DNA from 2 places in the Streptomyces sp. NPDC049813 genome. Region 2 is predicted to be linked to the other one. Evidence: predicted binding sites of a transcription regulator. Region 2 holds the regulator's gene; the other holds the start of a gene.
What was found. Region 2 encodes HspR, which represses chaperone genes until heat shock. Its sites were predicted from a motif close to TTGAGNNNNNNNNNCTCAA; they were not measured.
Positions count from the first base shown of each region.

Region 1 (7,390 bases), on a different contig from region 2:
GGTGATGGACAGCGGGAATAAAGGCTACGCCTCCATCAGCGGGACGTGCAGACCGGGCCGGTCATCCGTCGCGTAAGTCACACCGGAAGCCGGGTTTCGGGCCGGGAAATGGCGGGAAACAACCGGGGTTCCGGTACGTTCGCATCCGCGCCCGGCGTACCTGCGTACACCTGGGCGCGGCTTGACCTCCGCCTGACCGGAACCCTACGTCAACTTTGCGTTCGGGGCTCTCCCGGAAGGGTGACCTTGATCCGGCACCCGCGCTCCGATTCGGCCACGCCGATCCGGCCCCCGTGCAGGTCCACGGCCCAGCGCGCGATGGCGAGGCCGAGGCCGGTACCGCCGTCACCCTTGCCGTTGCCTCCTGTTCCCGCGTTGCCGCGGTTGAAGCGCTCGAAGACCCGGTGCCACTCCGACTGCGGGATGCCGGGGCCCTCGTCGAGCACCTCAAGGTCCAGGGACTCGGGGCCGAGGCCGCGCCGGGCCCGTACGGTGACGCGGCCGTGCGGCGGGGAGTGCTTCACCGCGTTGTCGATGAGATTCGCCACGACCTGGTGGATGCGCTCCGGGTCGGCGTGGGCGGTCAGCTCGGGCGGCGAGACGTCCAGGTGCAGGTGGACGTCGGTGCGCGTGTGGGTGCCGGAGCCGGAGGCGATGCCCGCGCGCTGGGACACCGCCATGTTCGCCTCCTTGAGCACGCCCGAGAGGTACGGCCACACCTCGAAGCGGCGGGCCTTGAGCGGCACCACGCCGTTGTCCAGGCGGGAGAGGTCGAGCAGCGTCTCGACGAGCCGGCCGAGGCGCTCCGTCTGCTTCAGCGCGGTGCGCATCGTCTCCGGGTCGGCCGCCATGACGCCGTCCACCACGTTCTCCAGGACGGCGCGCAGCCCGGCGATGGGGGTGCGCAGCTCGTGCGAGACGTTGGCGACCAGCTCCTTGCGCTGGAGGTCCTGCGCGGCCAGCTCGTCGGCCATGCGGTTGATGGTGACCGCGAGGTCGCCGAGCTCGTCGCGGCGGTCGGCGCCCCGGACGCGGCGGGTGTAGTCGCCGTTGGAGATGGAGCGCGCCACCGTGTTCATCTCGTCGAGCGGTGCGGTGAGGCTGTGCGCGACGAACTGGGTGATCAGCAGCGTCGCGATGATCGAGAACACGGTGATGAAGCGCAGCTCCGTCGCCGTGTACATCGCCACCATGAGCAGGCCCGTGGTGATGAAGACGGAGACGACGACGAGCGTGCCGAGCTTCGCCTTGATCGAGAAGGGGCGCAGGCCGCCCGTCGCCCAGTGCGGGTTGAGGGGGCGCGACCTGTGCGGCCGGGCGTACGGGGCCCGGTCCCCGGCGCCGGTGCTCATGACGGGGTCGGCGTCTCCAGCGCGTAGCCCACACCGTGCACGGTGCGGATGCGTTCGGCGCCGATCTTGCGGCGCAGTGCCTTGATGTGGCTGTCGACGGTGCGGGTGCCCGAGGCGTCCGCCCAGTCCCACACCTCGGCGAGCAGCTGCTCGCGGGAGAGGACGGCGCGCGGGGTGTTCGCCAGGCAGACCAGGAGGTCGAACTCGGTCGGCGTCAGGTGCACGTCCTCGCTGCGCACCCGGACGCGGCGCTGCGCGTGGTCGATCTCCAGCTCGCCCAGGCGCAGGATGCCGCTGCGCGGGGTCGCCGCGGCGATGGCCGCGCGCTCGACCCGGCGCAGCAGGACGTGGACCCGCGCCGCCAGCTCCCGCATGGAGAACGGCTTGGTCATGTAGTCGTCGGCGCCGACGCCGAGCCCGACCAGCATGTCCGTCTCGTCGTCGCGCGCCGTCAGCATCATGACCGGGACCGGCCGGGCCGCCTGCACGCGGCGGCAGACCTCGAGGCCGTCGAAGCCGGGCAGCATGATGTCGAGGATCAGCAGGTCGGGCTGCCATGCCTCGGCGGTGTCCACCGCCGCCGGTCCGTCCTGTGCGGTTTGCACGAGGAATCCCTCGGCCCGCAGCCGGGCGGCGATGGCGTCCACGATCGTCGGGTCGTCCTCGACGACGAGGACCCGTCGCTGGGCGCCCGGCGTCGCCGTGCTGCCGTTGTGGGAGGTGTGTGTCTGCTCCATCGCCCCGCCCCTGAATGCGCGCCGTCCTGACGCGCTTGACGCTTGAATGATCTGGGTTTCGGACGTCAGCGTACGGGGAGTTACCGCCGGTCGGCTACGCGGCCCGTACTGCGAGGTGCACCACGTCGGGTACGCCTCGGACAACGGGGATCTCTTCGGTGCGGACCGCCCGGAATCCGGCATTCCGCAAGGTTCCTTCGAAATTTGCGGAGGGCTGTGCGGACCAGACGGCCAGGACGCCGCCGGGGGTGAGGCGGGCCTGGCAGGCGGCCAGACCGGCGGGGGAGTAGAGGCTGTCGTTGTCCTCGGTGACGGTCCAGTCCGGGCCGTTGTCGATGTCGAGGCAGAGGGCGTCGTAGGTCTCGGAGGCCTCGTGCAGGTGGCGCACCAGGTCGGCCCGGACGATCTCCGTACGGGGGTCGGCGACCGCCTCGGCGGAGAGGTGGCGCAGGGGGCCGCGCAGGTGCCAGTCGATGATGGCCGCCTCGCGTTCGACGACCGTGATCCGGCCCCAGCGGGGGTCGTTGGCGGCGTGGGCCAGCGAGAACCCGACGCCGAGTCCGCCGATGAGCAGGCTCGGCCGCGGTCGGCCCTGCGGCAGCTCGGCCAGCGCGGCGTCGATCAGCAGCCGCTCCGAGCGGCCGTCGGAGGTGTCCATCAGGAAGGTGCCGTTGGCGATGATCTGCAACAGGTCGCCGTGGCGGCGCAGGACGACCTCGCCGTGGGGGCCGGAGCGGCGGTCCAGGACGGTCGGAGGTTCCGTGGGAAGGCTGTCGGGCATGGGGTCATTGTGGTGGGCCGCGCGGTCGCCCGGGGCGGAGTTCGAGGCGGACGCCGTGGGCCCCTGGGAGGTTGCTGTGAATCTGGTCACATGTGCTGCCGGGCGGGGTCCTCGGTACCGGTCGGTGCCGGTTCTGGGATAGATCTTCCGGTGCGCACCTGCGCGACGCGGAACGGGGCGAAGGGGTTGCGGCACGTGAAACCAGGCGTGACGGCCGAGCCGGAGGTGCCGGAGGTGCCGGGTTCGGGTGTGAGGGGGGCCGGCGCCGTGGTCGCGGGCGGGCTGGTGGCCGATGGTCTGCCCGTGGCTCCCGTGGCTCCCGTGGCTCCCGTGGCTCCCGTGGCTCCCGTGGCTGGTGGGCCTGTGGCGCCTGTCGCCGTGGCCGGTGTGCCCGCGGCGCCTGTGCTCGTGGCCGGTGCGCCCGCGACGCCTGTCGTCGTGGCCGGTGTGCCTGGGGCGCCTGTCGTCGCCGTGGCCGGTGCGCCCGCGGCGTTTGTGCCCGTGCCAGGTGCGCCCGCGGTGTTTGTGCCCGTGGCCCGTGGGGCCGTTGGTGGGGCGCCGGTGGGCGGGGTTCCGGCGCAGGTGGGGCCCCCGGCACTGGAGAGCGTGCCGCGGCGTCGGCCCCGGTGGGTGCGCGCGGCGGTGCGGGCGCTGCCCAGCCCGGGCGGGACGCCGTTCACCTTTGCGTACGGGGTGGTGCTCGCCGGTACCTCGTTGTTCATGGAGTGCGCCGACCCGGACACCGTCGCCGCCCTGCTCCAGGCGTCCAGCACGGATGTCGCGCATCTGGTGCGGTCGCCCGTGGTGGCGCTCGGGGCCAGCGCGCTGTGGATCGCGGGCGGGGTCACCTCGCCGCTCGTGCTCGCCTTCCTCGTGGTGCTGAGCGCGCTGGAGCGGCGGACCGGCGGCCGGACCACCGCCGCCGTCTTCCTGCTCGGGCACGTCCTGGCGACCCTGGCCACCGAGATCCCGGTGGGCCTCTCGGTGATGGCGGGCCACCTGCCCGACACCTCGCTGCACCGGCTCGACTACGGCATCAGCTTCGGCGTGGCCGCGAGCGTCGGGGCGCTGGCCGGACTGCTCACGCCCTGGCCACGGTGGCTGGTGCTCGGCGCGTTCACGGCGATGCTCGTCGCTGACCTGCTCACGTTCACCGACCCGATGACGAGCTGGGGCCACCTGCTGGCCCTGGGCGTCGGCCTCACGACCTGGCCGCTGCTGCGGCCCCTGGCCCGCGCGCCCCGCACCGCACGCCGCGGCACCCCGCCCGGGTGAGGAACCGCGGCGCAAGGACGCGGGCCGCTCAGCCCGCCGTACCGAGGTGCTTGGCGTTGGTCAGCGGGGCCACGATGTGCCAGCCCACCGCCTCGTAGAGGAGGCGGCCCTCGGGGGTGCAGGCGAGGACGGCGCGGGTGGCGCCCTGGGCGGCGGCCGCCGCGTGCAGGGTGGTCATGACGACCCGGCCGAGCCCCTTGCGGCGGTGGTGCTCGGACGTCTCGATCTGGTCGACGACCGCGCTCGCGCCGGTCGGCGCGGTCTGCCCGGCGGCGGCGAACGCCCCGTCCGCGTCGGTGACCAGGACCCGGACCACGCCCCAGCGGCTCCAGCTGTGCAGCCGGTACCCCGCGGGGACGGCGGCGGGCTCGGCGGTGGGCGTCAGGGCCGTCGCCATGAGGAAGTCGCCCGAGCCGTACGGCTCCCACTCCGGGCCGAGCCAGGGCAGGACGCGCTCGGGCTCGGCGAACACCTTGAGGTGGGTGTCGCGGGCCCGGGTCGCCCCGGCCACCTTGCGGACGTCCTCCTCGCGCACCCCGTCACCCGTCGCGCCGAGGACGTGCCTGCCCGGCTGCTGCGGCCGGCCCACGACGACCGTGTAGCCCCACGGCTCCACCAGCGGCGGCGCGGCCCCGCGCGAGAGGACCCAGCCGTCGACCCACTCGCGTACGAGATCCTCGCCCGCCATGTGCCCCACCCCAACCTGTCCGTGCCGGTCCGCCGCTGCCGCTCCGTCGGTTCCGGCCATGTGATGCCATGTAATGGCCGCTATCGGTCTGCGTACCTTACGTGGGTGCGATTCCGGCGGGACAGAGGTGATCGCTCAGAGCGAACGCATGACGGGGAACATTCGGAGGCACCCAAGCATTGAGTCGACATAGCTCAACTTGACTGCCGAAGGGGAGATCATGGCTTCGACGTCCACATCGCTCACCCTGCCTGTGCTGCCGCTCGACGACGAGGTCGTGCTGCCCGGCATGGTGGTGCCCCTGGACCTGAACGACACGGACGTACGCGCCGCCGTGGAGGCCGCCCAGGCCGCCGCGCGCTCCGACGGCGACAGCAAGCCGAAGGTGCTGCTTGTTCCGCGCATCGACGGCACGTACGCGAACACCGGGGTGCTCGGCACCGTCGAGCAGGTGGGACGCCTCGCCGACGGCGACCCCGGCGCCCTGATCCGCGGCCGCGGCCGCGTGCGGATCGGCGCGGGCACCACCGGACCCGGCGCCGCCCTGTGGGTGGAGGGCCTGACCGTCGAGGAGGAGGTGCCCGAGCCGCTGCCCGGCGCCGTCACCGAGCTGGTCAAGGAGTACAAGGCGCTCGCCACGAACTGGCTGAAGAAGCGCGGCGCCTGGCAGGTCGTGGACCGCGTCCAGCAGATTGACGACGTCTCCGTCCTCGCCGACAACTCCGGCTACTCGCCCTTCCTCACCACCGACCAGAAGATCGAACTCCTGGAGACCGCCGACCCGGTCGCCCGCCTCAAGCTCGCCACCGAGCAGCTGCGCGAGCACCTCGCCGAGCAGGACGTCGCCGAGTCCATCGCCAAGGACGTCCAGGAAGGCGTCGACAAGCAGCAGCGCGAGTTCCTGCTGCGGCGCCAGCTCGACGCGGTCCGCAAGGAGCTGCGCGAGATCAACGGGGAGGCCGAGGGGGAGGAGTCCGACGACTACCGCGCCCGCGTCGAGGCCGCCGACCTGCCCGAGAAGGTCCGCGAGGCCGCCCTCAAGGAGGTCGAGAAGCTGGAGCGCTCCAGCGACCAGTCCCCCGAGGGCTCCTGGATCCGCACCTGGCTCGACACCGTGCTCGAACTGCCGTGGACCGAGCGGACCGAGGACGCCTACGACATCAAGGGCGCCCAGGAGATCCTCGACGCCGAGCACGCGGGCCTTGAGGACGTGAAGGAGCGCATCACCGAGTACCTGGCCGTGCGCAAGCGGCGCGGCGACCGCGGGCTCGGCGTCGTCGGCGGCCGCCGCGGCGGCGCGGTGCTCGCCCTCGTCGGCCCGCCCGGCGTCGGCAAGACCTCGCTCGGCGAGTCCGTCGCCCACGCGATGGGCCGCAAGTTCGTCCGCGTCGCCCTCGGCGGCGTCCGCGACGAGGCGGAGATCCGCGGCCACCGCCGTACGTACGTGGGGGCGCTGCCGGGCCGCATCGTGCGGGCGATCAAGGAGGCCGGGTCGATGAACCCGGTGGTCCTGCTCGACGAGATCGACAAGGTCGGCTCCGACTTCCGCGGCGACCCCGCCGCGGCCCTGCTCGAAGTCCTCGACCCGGCGCAGAACCACACCTTCCGCGACCACTACCTGGAGGTCGAACTCGACCTGAGCGACGTCGTCTTCCTGGCGACGGCGAACGTCCTGGAGGCCATCCCCGAGGCGCTGCTCGACCGCATGGAACTGGTGCGGCTCGACGGGTACACCGAGGACGAGAAGGTCGTCATCGCCCGCGACCACCTGCTCCCGCGCCAGCTGGAGCGGGCCGGTCTGGAGAAGGACGAGGTCACACTCGACGAGAGCGCGCTGCGCAAGCTCGCCGGCGAGTACACGCGGGAGGCCGGCGTCCGCAACCTGGAGCGGTCCGTCGCCCGGCTGCTGCGCAAGGTCGCGGCCCAGCACGAACTGGGCGACCGGGAGCTGCCGTTCACGGTGACCGACGCCGAGCTGCGCTCCCTCATCGGACGGCCGCACCACGTGCCCGAGTCGGCGCAGGACCCGGCCGAGCGGCGCACGGCGGTGCCGGGTGTCGCGACCGGGCTCGCGGTGACCGGCGCGGGCGGTGACGTGCTCTTCGTCGAAGCCTCGCTGGCCGACCCGGAGACGGGCGCGGCCGGACTGACCCTCACCGGTCAGCTCGGTGACGTGATGAAGGAGAGCGCGCAGATCGCCCTGTCGTTCCTGCGCTCCCACGGGGCCGAACTGGAGCTGCCCGTCGCCGATCTGAAGGAGCGCGGCGTGCACATCCACTTCCCCGCGGGCGCGGTGCCCAAGGACGGGCCGAGCGCGGGTGTCACCATGACGACCGCTCTCGCCTCGCTGCTCAGCGGGCGCCTGGTCCGTACGGACGTGGCGATGACCGGTGAGGTGTCGCTGACCGGCCGGGTGCTGCCCATCGGCGGCGTGAAGCAGAAGCTGCTCGCCGCGCACCGGGCGGGGATCACCACGGTGATCATCCCGAAGCGGAACGAGGCGGATCTGGACGATGTGCCCGCCGAGGTGCTGGAGAAGCTGGACGTGCACCCGGTG
Region 1 is NZ_JBITLI010000004.1:25,609-32,998, reverse strand. Features, by position in the region: gene ACIBW6_RS10545 (ATP-binding protein) at 210-1,352, opposite strand; gene ACIBW6_RS10540 (response regulator transcription factor) at 1,349-2,089, opposite strand; gene ACIBW6_RS10535 (spermidine synthase) at 2,184-2,870, opposite strand; gene ACIBW6_RS10530 (rhomboid-like protein) at 3,477-4,145, shown strand; gene ACIBW6_RS10525 (GNAT family N-acetyltransferase) at 4,174-4,833, opposite strand; gene lon (endopeptidase La) at 5,054-7,390, shown strand, end outside.
Region 1: a site for HspR is predicted at 5,013-5,031, ahead of lon (endopeptidase La). Genes of this name have one in related genera too.

Region 2 (7,390 bases):
GCATGATCGAGACCCTGGACCTCGCGACGGGCCACCGAGTCCTGGAGATCGGCACGGGCACCGGCTACTCCACCGCCCTGATGTGCCACTACCTCGGGGAGGACAACGTCGCCACGGTCGAGGTCGACGCACAAGTGGCGGCACGCGCCGATGCCGCTCTCGAAGCCGCCGGCTTCTCGACGTGGACAGCAACGGGCGACGGACTCCTGGGCCACCCGTTCCGGGCACCGTACGACCGAACCATCGCCACCTGCGCGGTCCGCCGCATCCCGTACGCGTGGATCAGGCAGACGAGACCCGGAGGCGTCGTCCTCGGTACGGTCGGCTCGTGGTCGTGGGGAACCGGCCTCGCGAAACTGACTGTCGGCGATGACGGCACCGCCGAGGGCTCGATCGTCGGGCGCTCCTCCTTCATGCACGCGCGGGCCCAGGCGGTGGTCCCGGTGGCTGGCGATCTCTCAGCCCGGACCGCGTACGCGGACCGTGAGCGACGTACTCAGGTATCTCCTCTTGTCCTGGAGGAGTGGATGCCCGCCTTCCTTGCGGAGGAGGCGACGCCCAGTGCTCAGTTCGTCCGCGCGACGGACAGTGACGGGTCGCCCTTGCGGTACCTGTTCGATCCGGAGAGGGAGTCGTTCGCCGAGTTCCTCATCGACGACGAGAGCTGGACCGTCCGCCAGGGCGGCCCGGTGGCCCTGTGGGACGACGTGGAACGTGCCCTCGTCGCGTGGCAGGACGCCGGGGCGCCGGAGATCGACTCCGTACGGCTTCGCGTGACGCCCGCGTCCCACCTGTACTGGATCGACCAGGCCCCTTCCCTGCGATGGGAGCACCGGATCACCTGACCTACTGCGCGGCAGTGAGGGGGACTGTGCAGAAGACGCCCACGCCCCCGGCACCACGCACCTCTGCGACTCAACGGCGCCGCCTGGGCGGAGTTCCTGGGCGGTCAGCCCTGGAACTCGGTCAGGTCGATGGCGTAGAGCCGGATCCCGTTCGTCTGGCCGGTCTGGGCCATGCCCAGCTTGGCCAGGACCTTCGGGGAGGACGTGTCGCCGTCCGGGACGGCCGCGACGACGCGGTCGATCCCGCGGTCCTGGAGGGCGAACTCGAGGGACGCCTGCGCGGCCTCCGAGGCGTACCCCTGGCCCCAGAACTGGCGGCCGAGGCGCCACTGGATGCCGATGTGGTCGGCGATCTGCGGCGGGGCGTCGGGGACGTAGAGGCCGACCGCGCCCGCCAGCTCGCCGGAGCCGAGGAGTTCGACGGCGAAGACGCCGAACCCCTCGTCGTCCCACTCGTCCTCCCAGCGCTCGATGGACTCGGCGGTCTCGTCGAGGGAGAGCGGGGCGCCGTCGCCGATGTGCTGCATCACGGCCGGGTCGGCCTGGATGTCGGCGAGCGGGGCGAGGTCGTCATCGGGCGACCAGCGGCGCAGCAGGAGGCGGGGGGTACGGATCTCGGTCATACCCCCATCCTGCGCCATGGCCCGGCGGGGCCGCACAACCGTGCGAGGCCGCCATGGGTCTTACGCGGCATGACCTCACGCAGATCCGCCGGCGCCGCCGCCCTGGCCGCCCTCGGCGTCACGCTCCTGCTCGGCCCCGCCGCCACCACCGCGGCCGCGCTCCCGCACAGCCACAGCGCGGGCGCCGCCCACGAGGACGATCCCGCTCCCGGCCTGCCGACCGGCTTCCAGGTGTTGTACGACGCGGGGACCGAGACCGCCACCGTCAGCTGGGACGCGAACACCGAGGACGACCTCGCCGGGTACCGGCTCTACCGGCGTGACGTCGGGGACGGCGGGGACGGCGGGGGCGCCGAGGGCGGGGAGTGGGCCCTCGTCAGCGGCGCCGCGCTCCTGACAGCGACCACGACGACCGATCACCTCCCGGCCTCCGGGAACACGTACGCGTACAGCCTGCGGGCGGTCGACCGGGCGGGGAACGAGCTGCCGCCCGGCGGCGGTGACGACTGGTACGTGGAGACCCCGGACGCCTCACCGCCGAGCGTCCCCGCGGACCTCACGGCCCTGGGCACGACCGCGGGCAACACCGTGCGCTGGCAGGCCTCCTCGGACCACGTCGACCACTACGAGGTGTGGGCCGAGCCCGAGGGGCAGCAGGACCCGGACGGGCCCGAGTCCGTGTACGGCACCGGCTTCACCGACGCGCAGGCCGCCTGGGGCGTGAGCGTCACCTACACCGTCGAGGCGGTCGACGCCTCGGGGCAGCGCTCCGGTGTCTCGGCGCCGGTGACCGCCGCCCGCCCCGCGCCGGGCGCGGCTCCGCGGCCGGCCGGGGTGACGGCGCAGGTCCGCGGGGACAAGGTCCGGATCTCGTGGGACGCCGGGTCGGGCGACATGGGCCAGAGCTACCGCGTCTACGCCCACCGCTACCCCGACCCGGCCGCATGGACCCTGGCCGCCACGGCCTACCCGCAGGGCGGGACGGTGGCCTTCACGGCCGCCTCCGGGCCCTTCTACGTGGTGAGCGTCGACGACGAGGGCAGAGAGTCGGCCCCCGTGTACACGTACGCCTGAGCGCACGCGAAGGGGCCCGGAGTTCATGAACTCCGGGCCCCTTCACAGGTACGACTGCGTCCAGGTCAGTCCTGGGGCCGCTTGGGGCGCCAGACCACCAGTGCGCTGGTCTGCTGCACCTCCTGGTACGGGACCAGGTCACGGCGGTACGAGGCGTGCACCGCCGCTTCACGCTGCTGCATGGCGGCCGCGGCGCCGTCCACCGCGGCGGAGAGCTCCGCCACCCGGGACTGGAGCGCCGCCACCTGGTTCTCCAGCTCGATGATGCGCTTGATGCCGGCGAGATTGATCCCCTCGTCCTGCGACAACTGCTGCACGGTGCGCAGCAGTTCGATGTCGCGGGCCGAGTAGCGGCGGCCACGGCCCGCCGTGCGGCCCGGGGAGACCAGGCCGAGGCGGTCGTACTGCCGCAGGGTCTGCGGGTGCAGGCCGGAAAGCTGGGCCGCCACCGAAATGACGTACACCGGGGTTTCCTCGGTGAGTTCGTACGGGTTCGTGCGACGCCGGCCGTCCATCTCGCTCAAGCTCCCTTCGCGGCCTGAAACAGTTCTGCCCGCACATCGGTGTCCTCAGTCGCCTTGCGGTACGACTCCAGGGCCGAACGGGCCTCGTCGGAAAGATCCTGCTCCTCGGGGACGGCCACCTCGACCGTGACGAGGAGGTCTCCGCGCGTGCCGTCCTTGCGGACGGCTCCCTTGCCGCGGGCCCGCATCGTCCGCCCGTTCGGCGTGCCCGGGGGCAGCTTCAGGGTGACGGCGGGACCGCCGAGCGTGGGCACCTTGACCTCGCCGCCGAGCGTCGCCTCGGTGAACGTGACGGGCACGGTCACCGTGAGGTTGTCGCCCTTGCGGCCGAAGACGGGGTGCGCGGCGACGTGGACGACCACGTACAGGTCGCCCGCGGGGCCGCCCCGCTCACCGGGTCCGCCCTTGCCGCGCAGCCGGATGCGCTGCCCGTCCGCGACCCCGGCCGGGATGCGGACCTGCATGGTGCGCGAGGACTTGGCACGGCCCGAGCCCTTGCAGACCTCGCAGGGGGTCTCGGCGATGAGGCCGCGCCCCTTGCAGTCCACGCACGGGTCGGTGAGGGAGAAGCCGCCACCGCCGCCCCGCGAGACCTGCCCGGTGCCGACGCAGGTCGGGCACACCCGCGGCGTGCCGTTCTTGTCGCCGGTGCCGGAGCACGCCTTGCAGGGCGCCTGGGAGGACATGCGCAGCGGAACCGTCGCGCCGTCCACCGCCTCGGTGAAGCTCAGCGACACCTCGGACTCGATGTCCTGGCCGCGGCGCGGCTGCGTACGCGTACCCGCGCCCGCGCCGCCCCGGTTGAACAGGCCGCCGAAGACATCGCCGATGCCGCCGCCGAACCCGCCGGAGCCGCCCTGGCCCTGGGCGCCGCCTCCGAAGAGGTCGCCCAGGTCGAAGTTGAACGTGCCGCCGCCGGCCCCGCCGGGTCCCGGCCGGAACCCGCCGTTGCCGAACAGGGCGCGCGCCTCGTCGTACTCCTTGCGCTTCTTGGGGTCCCCCAGGACGTCGTTCGCCTCGGAGATCTCCTTGAAGCGCTCCTCCGCCTTCTCGTTGCCCTTGTTGGCGTCCGGGTGGTTCTCCCGGGCGAGCTTGCGGTACGCCTTCTTGACCTCGGCGTCGGTGGCGTCCTTGGGGACGCCGAGGACCTTGTAGTAGTCCTTCTCGATGAAGTCCTTGGTGCTCATCGGCCTCGACGTCCCTCCTCACTCACATCAGTTGCTCCGCGGATCACGTCAGCCCTCGTCCGGGCCACCGCTCTCCTTCTCCGCGTCCGCCTCGGAGGCGTCCGCCGCGTCGGCCGTGCCGGCCTGCGCGCCCGGCTGCGGCTCGGCCACCGCCACCCGCGCGGGGCGGATGGTGCGCTCGCCGATCCGGTAACCCGGCTGCAGGATCGCCACACACGTCGTCTCGGTGACGTCCGGCGCGTAGCTGTGCATCAGGGCCTCGTGGACCATCGGGTCGAAGGGCTCGCCCTCCTTGCCGAACTGCTGGAGGCCCAGCTTGGCCGCGACCGTCTCCAGCGACTCGGCGACGGACTTGAAGCCGCCGACCAGCTCGCCGTGCTCACGGGCCCGGCCGACGTCGTCGAGGATGGGCAGCAGCTCGGTCAGGAGGTTCGCGACCGCGATCTCCTTGACCTGCACGCGGTCCCGCTCCACCCGGCGCCGGTAGTTCTGGTACTCGGCCTGCAGGCGCTGGAGGTCCGTGGTGCGCTCGGTGAGCGCGGCACGTGCCTGGTCCAGCTGGGCCGTCAGGCCCGCGTCCTGCTCGGTCTCCTTGCTCGCGTCCCCGGCCGGGGCCTCCGGGCCCTCCTGGGTGGAGGGCTCGGGGGCCTTCGGCGCAGCGTCGTCGGCGGCGCCGGAGGGGACGTCAGGCTGCTCGGCGCTCTCGCCGCCCAGGCCCGGGGTCTCCTCCGTCATCAGGCGGCGCCACCCTTCTGGTCCTTCTCGTCGTCGACGATCTCGGCGTCGACGACGTCGTCGTCCTTGGACATGTTCGGGCCCTCGGCGCCCTCGGCGCCCGGGGCAGCGCCCTCGGCGCCGGCGGCCTGCGCGTCCGCGTACATGGCCTGGCCCAGCTTCTGGGAGACCGCGGCGACCTTCTCGGTGGCGGTGCGGATCTCGGCCGTGTCCTCGCCCTTGAGCTTCTCCTTCAGCTCGCCGACGGCTTCCTCGACCTCGGTCTTCACGTCACCGGGGACCTTGTCCGCGTTGTCGCTGAGGAACTTCTCCGTCTGGTAGACGAGCTGCTCGCCCTGGTTGCGCGACTCGGCGGCCTCGCGGCGGGCGTGGTCCTCCTCCGCGTACTTCTCGGCCTCTTCGCGCATCCGGTTGACCTCGTCCTTCGGCAGCGAGGAGCCACCGGTGACGGTCATCTTCTGCTCCTTGCCCGTGCCGAGGTCCTTGGCGGTCACGTGCATGATGCCGTTGGCGTCGATGTCGAAGGCGACCTCGATCTGCGGGACACCGCGCGGGGCCGGCGGCAGACCGGTCAGCTCGAACATCCCGAGCTTCTTGTTGTACGCCGCGATCTCGCGCTCGCCCTGGTAGACCTGGATCTGCACCGACGGCTGGTTGTCCTCGGCCGTCGTGAAGATCTCGGAACGCTTGGTCGGGATCGTGGTGTTGCGCTCGATGAGCTTGGTCATGATCCCTCCCTTGGTCTCGATGCCGAGGGAGAGCGGGGTGACGTCGAGCAGCAGGACGTCCTTGACCTCGCCCTTGAGGACACCGGCCTGGAGGGCGGCGCCGATGGCGACGACCTCGTCCGGGTTCACGCCCTTGTTCGCCTCGTTGCCGCCCGTCAGCTCCTTGACGAGCTCGGCGACGGCGGGCATACGGGTCGAGCCACCGACGAGAACGACGTGGTCGATCTCGGAGAGCTGGATGCCCGCGTCCTTGATGACGTTGTGGAACGGCGTCTTGCAGCGCTCCAGCAGGTCGGACGTGAGCTGCTGGAACTGGGCGCGGGTGAGCTTCTCGTCCAGGTGCAGCGGGCCCTCGGCGGAGGCCGTGATGTAGGGCAGGTTGATCGTGGTCTCGGTCGAGGACGAGAGCTCGATCTTCGCCTTCTCGGCGGCCTCGCGCAGGCGCTGGAGCGCCATCTTGTCCTTGGCGAGGTCCACGCCGTGGCCGTTGTTGAACTGCTTGACCAGGTAGTCGACGACGCGCTGGTCCCAGTCGTCACCACCGAGGTGGTTGTCGCCGTTCGTGGCCTTCACCTCGACGACGCCGTCGCCGATCTCCAGGAGGGACACGTCGAAGGTGCCGCCACCGAGGTCGAAGACGAGGATCGTCTGGTCGTCCTTGTCGAGGCCGTACGCGAGAGCGGCGGCCGTCGGCTCGTTCACGATGCGCAGGACGTTCAGGCCCGCGATCTCGCCGGCCTCCTTCGTCGCCTGGCGCTCCGAGTCGTTGAAGTAGGCCGGGACGGTGATGACCGCGTCCGTGACCTTCTCGCCGAGGTACGACTCCGCGTCCCGCTTCAGCTTCTGCAGGATGAACGCGGAGATCTGCTGCGGGTTGAAGTCCTTGCCATCCAGGTCGATCTTCCAGTCAGTGCCCATGTGGCGCTTGACGGAGCGGATGGTCCGGTCCACGTTCGTGACCGCCTGGCGCTTGGCGACCTCGCCGACGAGCACCTCACCGTTCTTGGCGAAGGCGACGACGGACGGCGTGGTCCTGGCGCCCTCGGCGTTGGTGATGACGGTGGGCTCGCCGCCTTCGAGAACGCTGACGACGGAGTTAGTCGTGCCCAGGTCGATGCCGACCGCACGTGCCATTTCGATTCCTCCAGCTGATACTTGAGTGGAACTGACTCAAGACTGCAACACCACCCCCCTCCGCGTCAACAGACATGAGTCGAACTCACTCAACTTTTATCCTGCGCTTATGGGCAGGATTCTGACACACCACCCCTGACCAGCACGTTCAACCAGTCGTCAGCGGGCCGCACATCGTGAGGAGTCTCCGTGGAATTGCCCCGGGTCGCCGTCGTAGCCGTCCTGATGACCACCCACGACCGCCGCGACACCACCCTCGCGGCCCTCGACGCCCTCGCCGCGCAGCGCTCGCTGCCGGCCGGTACCCGCGTACGGGTGCATCTGGTCGACGCGGGTTCCACGGACGGCACCGCCGAAACGGTGCGCCGCGCCCACCCCGGCGTCCAGGTGACGGTCGTCGGCGCCGACGTCCGCTGGGGCGAGGGCATGCGCCTGGCCAGCCGCAACAGCCGGGCGGCCGGTCTCGCCGAGCCCACGCACCAGCTGTGGCTCGACGACGACGTCCTGCTCGCCCCGGACGCGCTGGCCCAGCTCCTGGGG
Region 2 is NZ_JBITLI010000006.1:103,129-110,518, forward strand. Features, by position in the region: gene tgmC (ATP-grasp peptide maturase system methyltransferase) at 1-845, shown strand, start outside; gene ACIBW6_RS15405 (GNAT family N-acetyltransferase) at 950-1,468, opposite strand; gene ACIBW6_RS15410 (hypothetical protein) at 1,538-2,542, shown strand; gene ACIBW6_RS15415 (heat shock protein transcriptional repressor HspR) at 2,608-3,057, opposite strand; gene dnaJ (molecular chaperone DnaJ) at 3,063-4,253, opposite strand; gene grpE (nucleotide exchange factor GrpE) at 4,302-4,988, opposite strand; gene dnaK (molecular chaperone DnaK) at 4,988-6,850, opposite strand; gene ACIBW6_RS15435 (glycosyltransferase family 2 protein) at 7,076-7,390, shown strand, end outside.